One region of the Halomonas sp. YLB-10 genome, then DNA from elsewhere that is predicted to be linked to it. Evidence: predicted binding sites of a transcription regulator. Region 1 holds the regulator's gene; each other region holds the start of a gene.

Region 1 (4,145 bases):
AAGCCATCCCCGGAAGAACCGGTGGTCAAGGGCTGGGGCCGCAAGGTGATCTACCACGTGGCCGAACGCCGCATGGAGCTGATCGACCAGGCTGAGCTGCACAAGGCCAATGACACCTTCGACGGTGCCTATCTGGAGTACTTCCTCGATCGCCGCGTGGTCCAGGCCCGCTCCAGCGCCCAGGGCGTCCAGGGCGAGCAGCGCATTCGCATGACCCTCGAGCCGGAAAGCCAAGGAAACTGATGAAGACTCTCCACGCTCGCCATCTGGCCAAGAGCTACAAGAAGCGTCGCGTCGTCCAGGACATCAGCCTGTCGATCGAGCAGGGCAGCATCGTCGGTCTGCTGGGCCCCAACGGGGCCGGCAAGACCACCTCCTTCTACATGATCGTCGGCCTGGTCAGAGCCGACGCCGGCAGCATCAGCATCGATGATCGGGACCTGAGCCGCGCGGCCATGCATCAGCGCGCGCTGGCCGGTATCGGCTACCTGCCTCAGGAGGCTTCGATCTTTCGCAAGCTGTCGGTGGCCGACAACATCATGGCGATCCTCGAGACCCGCAAGGACCTCGACCGCGAGGGCCGAGAAGCACGTCTCGAGCAACTCCTCGAGGACTTCCACGTCAGCCATATTCGCGACAACCCCGGCATGAGCCTGTCCGGCGGGGAGCGGCGCCGGGTCGAGATCGCCCGCGCCCTGGCCACCGAGCCGGCCTTTATCCTGCTCGATGAACCCTTCGCCGGGGTCGACCCGATCTCGGTGGGCGAGATCAAGTCCATCATTCGTCAACTCAAGGCCCGCGATATCGGCGTCCTGATCACCGATCACAACGTGCGCGAGACCCTCGATATCTGCGATCGTGCCTACATCGTCGGCGACGGCCAGATCATCGCCGAGGGCAGCGCCGAGTCCATCCTTGCCAACCAGCGCGTCAAGGAGGTCTACCTGGGCGAAAACTTCCGCCTTTAGACCGCAGGGCCGCCCGACAGCCGCAGTCGCCTCAAGCGGCCGCAACACTTGCCAGCATCAGCATCCAAGCGCCGGCCCCGAAAGGGTCGGCCTCACCTTGCACACAGGGCCTCCCTCGAAAGAAACACCTCCCCCCCTACCAAGTTGTTCCACATCGACCTTTTCACTCCCTCCCACAGGTCAAAAAACACCAACTTGGCAAGATGCTTGCATGTCTGATGACTCGTCGTTAGGGTAAAGCCTTTCGACAACACTGGTGGATCCCGACCCATGGCCCTCAAGGCGTCACTGCAGCTGCGCATCGGTACCCAGCTGACCATGACCCCGCAACTGCAACAGGCGATCGGCCTGCTGCAGCTTTCGACTCTGGACCTGCGCCAGGAGGTCCAGCAGGCGCTGGAGGCCAACCCCATGCTCGAACTCGAGGACGAGTTCGGCGAACAGCAGACCAGGGAAGCCGCGGAAGATGACTGGGCGGATCAGATTCCCTCGGAACTCAGTGTGGACAGCGACTGGTCCGACACCTACCAGGACCTGGGCACCACCCCCGCCGGCAGTGGCGAGGCGGCGGATTTCGAGCGCCAGGCAAGCTCCCAGTCACTGCACAGCCACCTGAGCTGGCAACTGGCGATGCTCGACGTCAGCGACCAGGAGCGCCTGATCGCCGAGAGCCTGCTCGACGCGGTCAACGCCGACGGCTATCTCGAGCAGACACTGGATGACATCGCCCAGGGGCTCGAGCAAGACGGTCGTCGCCCCCCTCCCCTCGCCGAGGTGGAGGCGGTGCTGGTTCGGCTGCAACAGTTCGAACCGACCGGAGTGTTCGCCCGCGACCTGCGCGAGTGTTTGATGCTGCAACTGGATAGTCTGCCTCGCGATACCGTCCTGCTGCCCCAGGCCGGACGACTGGTAAGACAGTTTCTCGAGGCACTGGCCAGCGGCGACCGACGTCTGCTGAAGCGCCGGCTAGGACTCGATGACGACCAACTCGACAGCGTCATCGAGCTGATCCGAAGCCTCGACCCACGTCCCGGCAGCCAGTTCGGTGACAGCGATAACGACTACGTCATTCCCGACCTGGTGGTACGCCACACCGAAGAGGGCTGGCGCGTTGAACTCAACCCGGATGCAATGCCCCGACTGCGCATCCAGCCCGACTACGCTGCGCTGATTCGGCGCGCGGACAAGAGCCAGGACAACCAGTTCCTCAAGGACCACCTGCAGGAGGCGCGCTGGCTGATCAAGAGTCTGTCCAGCCGCAACGACACCTTGCTGAAGGTCGGCCGGGAAATCATGGTGCGTCAGATCGACTTCCTCGAGCAGGGAGAAGCGGCCATGAAACCGTTGGTGCTGGCCGATATCGCAGACAAGGTGGAGATGCACGAGTCCACCATCTCCCGCGTGACCACCCAGAAGTTCGTGCACACGCCTCGCGGCGTGTTCGAGTTGAAGTATTTTTTCTCGAGCCAGGTCGGCCAGGATGGCGACGCCCATTCCAGTACCGCCATCCGCGCCATGATCAAATCGTTGATTCAAAAGGAACCTGCCCGCAAACCTCTGTCGGACAGCAAACTGGTGGAATTGCTGGCGGAAGACGGTGTCAATGTCGCCAGACGCACCGTGGCAAAGTACCGGGAAGCCATGAATATTCCGTCTTCCAGCGAGCGCAAGCGACTGCGCTGAGGCCTTGCGCTGCGGCGTCGCTAGCCTAGTTATCGGGAAAGCGCAAGCACTTGAAATTTCGCATGACATCTGCGTCTTTCTGCGTAGCGTCGAGGGGGTTTGCAGGATCGGAAAAAGGGTTACAATCAAGCCACCACCCGAAAGAGCAAGGAGCCTGTCATGCAAGTCAACATCACCGGCCACCACGTCGAATTGACCGATCCCCTGCGTGACTACGTACAAGAGAAGCTCGCCCGTGTGGAGCGCCACTACGACAACATCACCAACGTCCAGGTGACCCTCTCGGTGGAAAAGGAACGCCAGCTGGCCGCCTGCACCCTTCACGCCGCCGGTGCCGACCTGCATGCCGAAGCGCAGGACGGCGACATGTATGCTGCTATCGACGCCCTTGCCGACAAGCTGGACCGCCAGCTGGTCAAGCACAAGGAAAAATCCCAAGCCCGCGCCCAAGGCGCCGGAATTCGCTGACTCTCATGACATTGGAAGCCATTCTCCCTCCCGAGCGCACATTGTTCGATGTCCCGGGAGGCAGCAAGAAGAGGGTGCTGGAGTTTTTCAGCACCTTCATTGCGCAGAACACCCCGAGCCTGGACAGCCAGGAGGTCTTCAGTCGGCTGATCGGACGTGAGCGCCTGGGCAGTACCGGCATCGGCAATGGCGTCGCCATTCCCCATGCCCGCAACCCCCACTGCAAGGCGCCCATCTCCGGCTTCCTCAAACTCGCGGAACCTGTCGACTTCGATGCCATCGATGGTGAGCCCGTCGATCTGGTGTTCGTGCTGCTGGTGCCGGAAGAGGCCGACGACGCCCATCTTGCCCTGCTCGGCCAGGTCGCTGGCGTCATGAACGACGCCGACACACGTCACCGTCTGCGCCACGCCAGCTCTCAGCGCGAGCTTCACGAGCGCCTGCAGGAAGCCATCCGCCAACAGGCGCCAGGGGACGACACTCCCTCCTGATCGCGGCCTTGCCTAGGCCATCAGCAATGGACGCCTGCCCAAGGAGACAGGACATGCAGCTCGTGATCATCAGTGGTCGCTCCGGCTCGGGAAAGTCCGTGGCCCTTCAGGCCCTGGAGGACCTGGGGTTCTACGCCATCGACAACCTTCCCGCGACCTTGCTGGGCGCCTTGGTGGACGAGCTGGAAAACGGTCATTCCCGCCGTATCGCCGTCAGCGTCGACGCCCGCAACCTGCCTGAGGCGCTGGAACGCTTCCCCGCCCAGCTGGCGTCCCTCAAGCAGAGTCCGATCGACTGCCAGGTGGTCTACCTGACCAGTGATGCGCGAATTCTGCTCGAGCGTTATTCCCACACGCGGCGCCGTCACCCCCTGACCCGTGATAGCGACATGACCCTGGCGGAAGCCATCGAGTCCGAACAGAAGGCCCTTTCGGGCATTCGAGACCTGGCCGATCTGGTCATCGACAGCTCTCGCCTGTCGGTACACGAACTGCGTTCGCGCATCGCCGAACAGGTCGCCGACCACCGCAGCGG
Region 2 (4,145 bases), on a different contig from region 1:
CTCGCACGCCCTTGGCGATGACCAGGACAGAATCAGGCCTTTAGCCCCAGCCGCCGCGCCAGGCGATGCAGATTGCCGGGGTCCAGCCCCAGCCGGCGAGCCGCCCCTGCCCAGTTGCCTTCAGTGTCCAGGGCCTGCCGGATGCGCTCGCGCTGAAAGGCCTCGGTGGCCTCCCGCAGCGAGGGCTCTCGATCCAGCACCTCGCCCGCTGGACGATCGGCCGGCGACACGGCGCTTCGAGACGTGTCGCCTTGCGCTGCGGGCGCGCCAGTGACCCGGGCTGTCGCCGGCGCCAGCCCCAGGTGCTCGACCTCGATGCGTACGCTACGGCGGCGAGCATCGGGCGTCCCGAGCACGTCCACCGAGGCCAATGCCAACAGCGAGGCACGTGCCAGCAGCGACTCCAGCTCACGTACATTGCCGGGCCAGTGCCAGGCCGCCAGCGACACCCGCGCGGCCTCGCTCAGGCGCAGGTTGCCGACGCCGAGACGCACCCGGTTCTGCTCCAGGAAGTGTCCGACCAGCAGCGCCAGGTCCTCGGGACGCTGGCGCAGCGGGGGTACCTCCAGCGGAAAGGCGCTGAGCCGGTGATAGAGATCCTCGCGAAAGCGTCCCTGGGCGACCTCCAGGGCAAGATCCCGGTTGGTCACCGCGACCACCCGAACGTCGACATGCTGGAGCCGATCGCTGCCCAGCGGCTGGACCTCGCCTTCCTGCAGCACCCGCAACAGCTTCGGCTGCAGCTCCAGCGGCAGCTCCCCCACCTCGTCCAGCACCAGGGTGCCGCCGTCGGCCATCTGGAAGTGCCCGCGATGGTCGCTGGTTGCCCCGGAGAACGCCCCACGCCGATGGCCGAACAGGGCGCTCTCGATCAACGAGGCCGGCAGCGCGGCGCAGTTCACCACCACCAGTGGCCCATCGGCACGTCGCGAGCCGTGATGGAGGGCATGGGCGATGCGTTCCTTGCCGACGCCGGTCTCGCCCAGCACCAGCACGCTCATGTCGGTGGCGGCGACCAGCTCCACCGAGGCCATCAGCTTGCGCATGGCGCCACTGCGCCAGCCAGTCAGCCGACGTGGCAACTGGCCGTGGTCATCGCGCTGCAGGGCGAGCTGCAGGCGGGCGCCGTCCAGGCGCCGGGACAGCCGCAGGCAGGTGCCCAGCAACTCGGCCGCCGCCAGCAGGCCCTGGTCATCCAGCTCGGCCAGCGCCCCCGGGGTCAGGGCGTCCAGGGTGACCATGCCGATCAGCTCATCACCGTCGCGCAACGCCACCCCCAGGCAGTCATGGACAGGGCTAAGACCGTCATCCAGCAGCCCGTCGTAGGGATCAGGAAGGGGCGAGTCCGCGGCAAAGCGGCAGACCCCCGGCGCCTCGGCGATGGCGGCGAGGCGAGGATGCTCGCTCAAGGCGAAGGTCCTGCCGGCCACGCCCTCGGGCAGGCCGATGGTGGCCACCGGCCTGAGACCGGAGCCCTGCGCCACCAGCAACGCGCTGGCATCCGCCGCGGTGGGGGCCACCAGTGATTCGAGCAAGCCCTGCCAGGCCTCGGCGAGCTCGGGGCCCTGCTCATCGCCCAGGCGCTGCAGCAGGGCACGCAGGCGTCGTAGAAAGCTGACCACCTCGAATGTCCTTTTGACTATCAACAGTGTCAAAACGATAGCACTTGCAGTGTCAGATCGACATGCAATCTCGATTTCATTCGCAAGAGTTACCACTGCCCAGGGCGAATACCGGGACAGAATCGGGTCGGAAACGTGGCCGGGAACCGGGCCAGAAAAAAAGGAGCCGGGTAGCGTGACCAGCGCTCTCGACAAGCGCCCTGTGGATCCACACTGCCCGCTCATTACCCGCTCTGGATCACCCACACTGTGGCAAGTTGGCGCACCTCAAGCGAAGCGGCATATCGCTTGCTCCATACAGGGTACAGAAAGGCGACGAGCGATACGCCCCGACCCCGTGGAAGCACCGCAGGTGTCGAGGCATATCAACCGATGCTCTGTTCACAAGCTGTAGAGAAAAAGTAGGCCCAAACGAGCCAGGCCTCCGACGCGGTGAAGGTTTTTTGCCACAGTGGGAGCGCGCTGCGCCATATCCCTGACAGGAGACGCCATGACCACCGCTGCCCAAGACGCCATCATCGATGCCACCGCCCCTCTGGTCGCCGAACACCTCGACGCCATCACCGCCCGTTTCTATCCGCTGATGTTCGAGCGCTACCCGGAGGTCAAGGCGGTGTTCAACCAGGCCCACCAGGCCGACGGTGGCCAGCCGAAGGCGCTGGCGCGAGGGGTGCTGGCCTATGTCGGCCTGCGCCGCCAGCCCCAGGAGGTCATCGACTCGATGCAGACGGTGATCAGCAAGCACGTCTCGCTGGGCATCCAGCCCGAGCAGTACCCCATCGTCGGCGAATGCCTGATGGCCGCCATCGGCGAGGTGCTGGGCGAGGTGGTGACGCCGGAGATCGCCGACGCCTGGGCGGCCCTGTACAACGACCTGGCCGCGCTGTTGATCGCTGCCGAAGCCGAGCGCTACCAGGCCTTCGCCGATCGCCCCGGCGGCTGGCGTGGACTGCGCGAGTTCCGTGTCGCCCAGATCCAGCGCGAGTGCGAGGTGATTCGCTCCTTCACCCTGGAGCCGGTCGACGGCCAGCCGGTGGCCGACGCCGAGCCCGGCCAGTACATCGGCCTGCGTCTGGCGGTGGACGAGGCAATCGTGCATCGCCACTACAGCCTGTCCGGCAGCCCCAACGGCCGTAGCTATCGTATCTCGGTGAAACAGGAGCCGGGCGGTCTGGTCAGCAACTTCCTGCACCAGCAGATGCGCGTCGGCGACACCCTGGAACTGCTGCCCCCCGCCGGTGAGCTGACCCTGGACGATGGCGACGCGCCGGTGATGCTGATCAGCGGCGGTGTCGGCCAGACACCGATGCTGCCGCTGGCGCGCCAGGCCCTGGCCCAGGGACGCCGGGTCTGCTACGTCCACGCTGCCCGGAACATCGACCACCACGCCTTCCGTGGCGAGGTCGAGGCCCTTGCCCGAGACTATCCGCAACTGCTGACCCGGGTCTGCGCCTACGAGGAAGGCGACGGCGGCGACATCAAGGGCCGCCTCGAGCGTGAGCTGCTGGCCCGCCTGCTGCCCGGCGGCGACGCTCAGTGCTACTTCGTCGGCCCGCCGCCCTTCATGAGCGCCATCGACAGCCATCTGGCAGAACTGGGTATCCCCGAGCAGCGCCGTCACTACGAGCACTTCGGTCCCTCGCGTCCGCTCAGCAACAGCAGTAGCGTCGCCTGAGCCGCAGCTGGCTATCTTGTTCGACGTGTCTGCGCTGCGCCGCCGTCATGAAAACTTCGGTCCCTCGCGTCCGCTCAGCAACACCAGTAGCGTCGCCTGACAAGCACGTCTGACCGTCGCGTTCCACTCAGCCCACCACGACAAGGCCGCGCCCGAGGGCGCGGCCTTGTCGTGTCTTGCGGCGGTCTTTCACCAACCAGAGGCTCAGGCGTGCTGTCGCGCCTCGGGCTTTCTCACCACCATGAAGTAGTAGAACACCCCGGTCAGCGCCAGGAAGAACAGGCTGTCGGGACTGGTGAGGAAGATCAGCGGGTTGCCGTCGGACAGCGACAGCGAGCGTCGGCAGTATTCCTCCAGGCTCGGGCCGAGCACGAAGCCGAGCAGCAGGCAGGCCACCGGATAGCCCTGGCGCCGCAGCAGGAAGGGGAGCACCCCGAACACCAGCGCCAGTCCCATCTGGAAGATCGAGTAGGTAGCCACGTAACAGCCGACCAGCGCGATCACCGCGATGCTGGCGTAGAGCACATCGCGGCGGATCGAGACGATCCGCACGAACCAGGGCCCCAGCACGTAGAGCGTCAGCGGCACCATCACCAGGGCCGCCACCAGCAGCGCCATGAACATCGGTGCCACCAGCGCAAGCTGACTGTCGAGGAACTGCGGCCCGGGCTGCAGACCGTTGATCACCAGCACGCCCAGCACGATGGCGGTGGTGGGATCACCGGGAATACCGAACGACAGCATCGGCACGAAGGCGCCGCTGCACATGGCGTTGTTGGCGCCCTCCGCCGCCGCGATGCCTTCCACCGAACCCTTGCCGTACTTCTCCGGGTGGCGTGAGCTGCGCA
Region 3 (4,145 bases), on a different contig from region 1:
AGTCTCCGACGGCATGTCACCGATCTCGTCGAGGAACAGGGTGCCGCCGTTGGCCTGCTCGAAGCGCCCCTGGCGACTGGCGCTGGCGCCGGTGAAGGCGCCCTTCTCGTGGCCAAACAGCTCCGACTCGATCAGATCCCGCGGGATCGCCGCCATGTTGAGGGCAATAAAGGGATTGGCGGCGCGGGGGCTGTGCTGATGAAGCGCACGCGCCACACGCTCCTTGCCGGTCCCGGACTCGCCGTTGATCAACACCGTGATATGCGAGTGCGCCAGGCGCCCGATGGCCCGGAACACCTCCTGCATCGCCGGAGCCTCACCGATGATCTCGGCGTCGAGTCCTTCGGGCACGCTGACCGGCCGCTGGCGCTCGCGCACGTGGGCCACCGCGCGTCGCACCAGGGCCAGCGCCTCGTCCACGTCGAACGGCTTGGGCAGGTACTCGAAGGCCCCGCCCTGATAGGAAGCCACCGCACTGTCCAGGTCGGAGTGGGCGGTCATCACGATGACCGGCAGGTCCGGGTGCACCTGGCGCACCTTGGCCATCAGATCGAGTCCGTCGATACCTGGCATGCGGATATCGGTGACCAGCACGTCGGGCGGCTCGGCCAGCAGTCGATCGAGGATACCGTCGGCCCGCTCGACCGCCTCGACCTCAAGGTCCGGCTGCGCCAGGGCGCGCTCGAGCACCCAGCGTATGGCCCGGTCGTCGTCGACGATCATTACACGAGCGGTATCAGTCATGACTCATCTCCAGGGGAATCAACAGACGGAATTCGGTACGTCCAGGCTCGGACTCGCATTCGATCAGCCCTTCGTGCTGGTGCAGCACCGACTGGGCGATCGACAGCCCCAGGCCGCTGCCCTCGGCACGACCGGACACCATCGGATAGAACAGGGTCTCGCGCAGCGTCTCGGGGACGCCCGGGCCGTTGTCGATCACGCTGACGTCGCAGACCAGACGATGGCGCTGGGCGCCCAGGGTGAACTGGCGGCGCGCGCGGGTCCTCAGGGTCATCACCGGGTTCGGTGTCTCGGACTCGACCAGCGCCTGGACGGCGTTGCGGGCCACATTGAGCACCGCCTGGATCAACTGGGCTTCATCGCCGGTCAACTCCGGCAGGCTGGGATCATAGTCGCGCTCGATGCCCACCCGCGGCTGTTCGACCAATAGCAGCGCGCGTACCCGCTCCAGCACCCGGTGGATGTTCAGCGGCTCTCGCCGACTCACCCGGTTGGGCCCGAGCATGGAATCGACCAGATCCCGGAGCCGATCCACCTCTTCGATGATGATCCGGGTGTACTCCTTGAGCGCCGGCGTCTGCTCCAGGTCACGCTCGAGCAATTGCGCTGCACCACGAATCCCCCCCAGGGGGTTCTTGACCTCGTGGGCCAGCCCCCGCGCCAGCACCTTCATGGTTTCCTGGCGCGACTGCAGCGCTTCCTCGCGGGAGATTCGCAACAGCCGATCCCGTGGCTCCATCTCCAGCAGCAGCTCATCAGGCGACAGCGGCGTCACGGTGTAGTCCACCGTCAGGGGGTCTCCACCGGCGAGGACCAGCCGCGCCTCCCGCTGGGTATAGGGATGCTGCCCATCCCGGGCACGTATCAGCACCTCGGCGATATCATCCTCGCCGCTGAGCCAGTCGGTCAGCGCCACGCCGGCAACCCGACTGGCGCTGACCGCCAGCAGGGTCTCGGCCGCCGGGTTCATCCAGGTCGGTCGCAGCTCGCCGTCGAGCAGCATGACCGCAGTTGTGAGGTGTTCGATGATGCCAGGCGTCATGGGTCCATCCTGATGGGGCAAAGCGCCCACTCGATAGAGGCCGCCACGGCGCCAAGCCGGCATTCCATGGTGGCGGTCCAGGTCTCGGCCTCGAGCAGGCGTCAGACAACAACATTCAAAGCAAGAAGCGGGCCAGCCTTGGTGCCAGTGGCACACTCCCGCCGCGCAGGCGCCAGGACGGTGCTTTTGTCGAGGAGGCGGGTCACCGTCGGCGCACCTACGCACCATTTTAGTGCACCAACCTGGTGCAGGGCAGTCTCGCCTGGATCACTGTCCGCACAAGGCCCGCAGATCGCGGGTCAAGGCGGCGCAGGACGAAGGGGGTTGGCGGGAAGCAGGCGGCTTGCGCGCTGTACGTGGATGACGATATCGGCACTGCGTTGACGCACCTCTCCCGACGGGGCCAGCACCACCAGGCCCAGGCGATGCTCGCCACGCTCCAGATTGGTGAGCCACAGTGGGCCGATGCCGGTGACGCTGGTGGCGAGCACACCGTCGACCTCCAGGCCGAGGCGATCCCCCGTCGCCGGAGGCGGGCTGATCGCGGCCAGCACCTTCAATCTTCCCCCGGCCCCCGTGGGCAACACGCTGCCATCCGCCGGAGAGGCGATGGCCAGGACATCGTGGGGCTGGAAGATATCGGCGTCGCTATCCGGGCCTGGTACTGAAGGCGCCGTCGGCCTGGAGGGCGCCGCCACATCCAGCGCAGGGGCGCTGGACAACGGCGGCGGTGCCAGCTCGCGGGCGCCGGCCGAGGGGGTATCGCTGTAGCGCACGACGCCGTCGGGACCGACACTGCGATAGATGGTGCTCGCCGGCACGGTTTCTGCCACCGGCAACGCCAGCCCGGACGCTGCCAGCAAGGCAATGGCCATCAGTGACGGTCGACTCGGCGACGAGGGAGCGCTCTCGCCCCTCTCCCGGCCTGCCCTGCGCGTCCACCGCTGCATCATCGTGATTGCCCTCGCCGACCTTCCCCTGACGAGGATGACGTCAGCCACGACCCGCGCCAAGGGGATCCCTTGCCCAGGCGCAAGGCCCGCGCAAAAAAAATCGGCCCCGCGATCATCGCGGGGCCGACGGAACGCACGAGGCGCTATGCCGATCAGCAGCTGTAGTACATGTCGAACTCGATCGGGTGGGTCGCCATGCGCAGGCGCTCGACGTCCTCGTTCTTGAGCTCGATGTAAGCGTCGATCATGTCGTCGGTGAAGACGCCACCTTCGGTCAGGAAGCTGCGGTCCTCGTCGAGGGCTGCCAGCGCCTGGTCGAGGCTCTCGGCCACGGTCGGGATAGCCTTGCCTTCTTCCGGCGGCAGGTCATAGAGGTTCTTGTCCATGGCGTCGCCGGGGTGGATCTTGTTCTTGATGCCGTCGATACCGGCCATCAGCATCGCCGCGAAGCACAGGTAGGGGTTGGCGGTCGGGTCGGGGAAACGCGCCTCGACACGCTTGCCCTTCGGGCTTGCGGTGTACGGGATACGGATGGAAGCAGAACGGTTACGGGCGCTGTAGGCCAGCATGACCGGCGCTTCGAAGCCCGGCACCAGACGCTTGTAGGAGTTGGTAGAAGCGTTGGTGAAGGCGTTCAGGGCGCGGGCGTGCTTGATGATACCGCCGATGTAGTAAAGCGCCATTTCAGACAGACCGGCGTACTCGTCACCGGCAAACTGGTTCTGGCCGTCCTTCCAGAAAGACTGGTGGACGTGCATGCCGCTGCCGTTGTCGCCGACCAGCGGCTTGGGCATGAAGGTGGCGGTCTTGCCGTAGGCGTGAGCCACATTGTGGATCACGTACTTCATTTCCTGAACTTCGTCGGCCTTCTTGACCAGGGTGTTGAAGGCAACACCGATCTCGTTCTGGCCGGCGTTGGACACCTCGTGGTGGTGCACCTCGACCTTCTGACCGATGGCCTCGAGGGTGTTGCACATGGCACCGCGCATGTCATGGAAGCTGTCCACCGGCGGAACCGGGAAGTAGCCGCCCTTGACCCGCGGACGGTGACCGAGGTTGCCACCTTCGACGGCGCGGTCGGTGGACCAGGCACCCTCTTCGGAGCTGATCTTGTACATGGCGCCTTCGATATCGGCCTTCCAGTGCACCTCGTCGAAGATGAAGAACTCGGGCTCGGGGCCGAAGAAGGCGGTGTCGCCCAGGCCAGAGGACTGCAGGTAGGCCTCGGCGCGCTTGGCGATGGAGCGCGGATCACGCTCGTAGCCCTGCATGGTGGCCGGCTCGATGATGTCGCAACGCAGGATCAGGGTCGCGTCTTCAGTGAAGGGGTCGAGGAAGCCGGTGCCGTCCTCCGGACGCAGGATCATGTCGGACTCGTTGATGCCCTTCCAGCCGTTGATGGAGGA

Evidence for each region. Region 1 encodes sigma-54, which starts transcription at its own class of promoters, with help from an activator protein. Its sites were predicted from a motif close to TGGCACNNNNNTTGCTNT; they were not measured.
Region 2: the regulator sigma-54 is predicted to act here: its motif matches at 1,900-1,917, upstream of hmpA (NO-inducible flavohemoprotein).
Region 3: the regulator sigma-54 is predicted to act here: its motif matches at 1,904-1,921, upstream of glnL (nitrogen regulation protein NR(II)).

What each region holds. Positions count from the first base shown of each region.
Region 1 covers NZ_RRCU01000004.1:146,534-150,678, reverse strand. The annotation lists gene lptA (lipopolysaccharide transport periplasmic protein LptA) at 1-243, shown strand, start outside; gene lptB (LPS export ABC transporter ATP-binding protein) at 243-968, shown strand; gene EBB56_RS10595 (RNA polymerase factor sigma-54) at 1,239-2,651, shown strand; gene hpf (ribosome hibernation-promoting factor, HPF/YfiA family) at 2,811-3,119, shown strand; gene ptsN (PTS IIA-like nitrogen regulatory protein PtsN) at 3,125-3,610, shown strand; gene rapZ (RNase adapter RapZ) at 3,664-4,145, shown strand, end outside.
Region 2 covers NZ_RRCU01000011.1:20,128-24,272, reverse strand. The annotation lists gene norR (nitric oxide reductase transcriptional regulator NorR) at 33-1,622, opposite strand; gene hmpA (NO-inducible flavohemoprotein) at 2,113-3,297, shown strand; gene EBB56_RS20485 (tripartite tricarboxylate transporter permease) at 3,502-4,145, opposite strand, start outside.
Region 3 covers NZ_RRCU01000011.1:115,231-119,375, reverse strand. The annotation lists gene ntrC (nitrogen regulation protein NR(I)) at 1-744, opposite strand, end outside; gene glnL (nitrogen regulation protein NR(II)) at 737-1,786, opposite strand; gene EBB56_RS20925 (DUF4124 domain-containing protein) at 2,086-2,661, opposite strand; gene glnA (glutamate--ammonia ligase) at 2,892-4,145, opposite strand, start outside.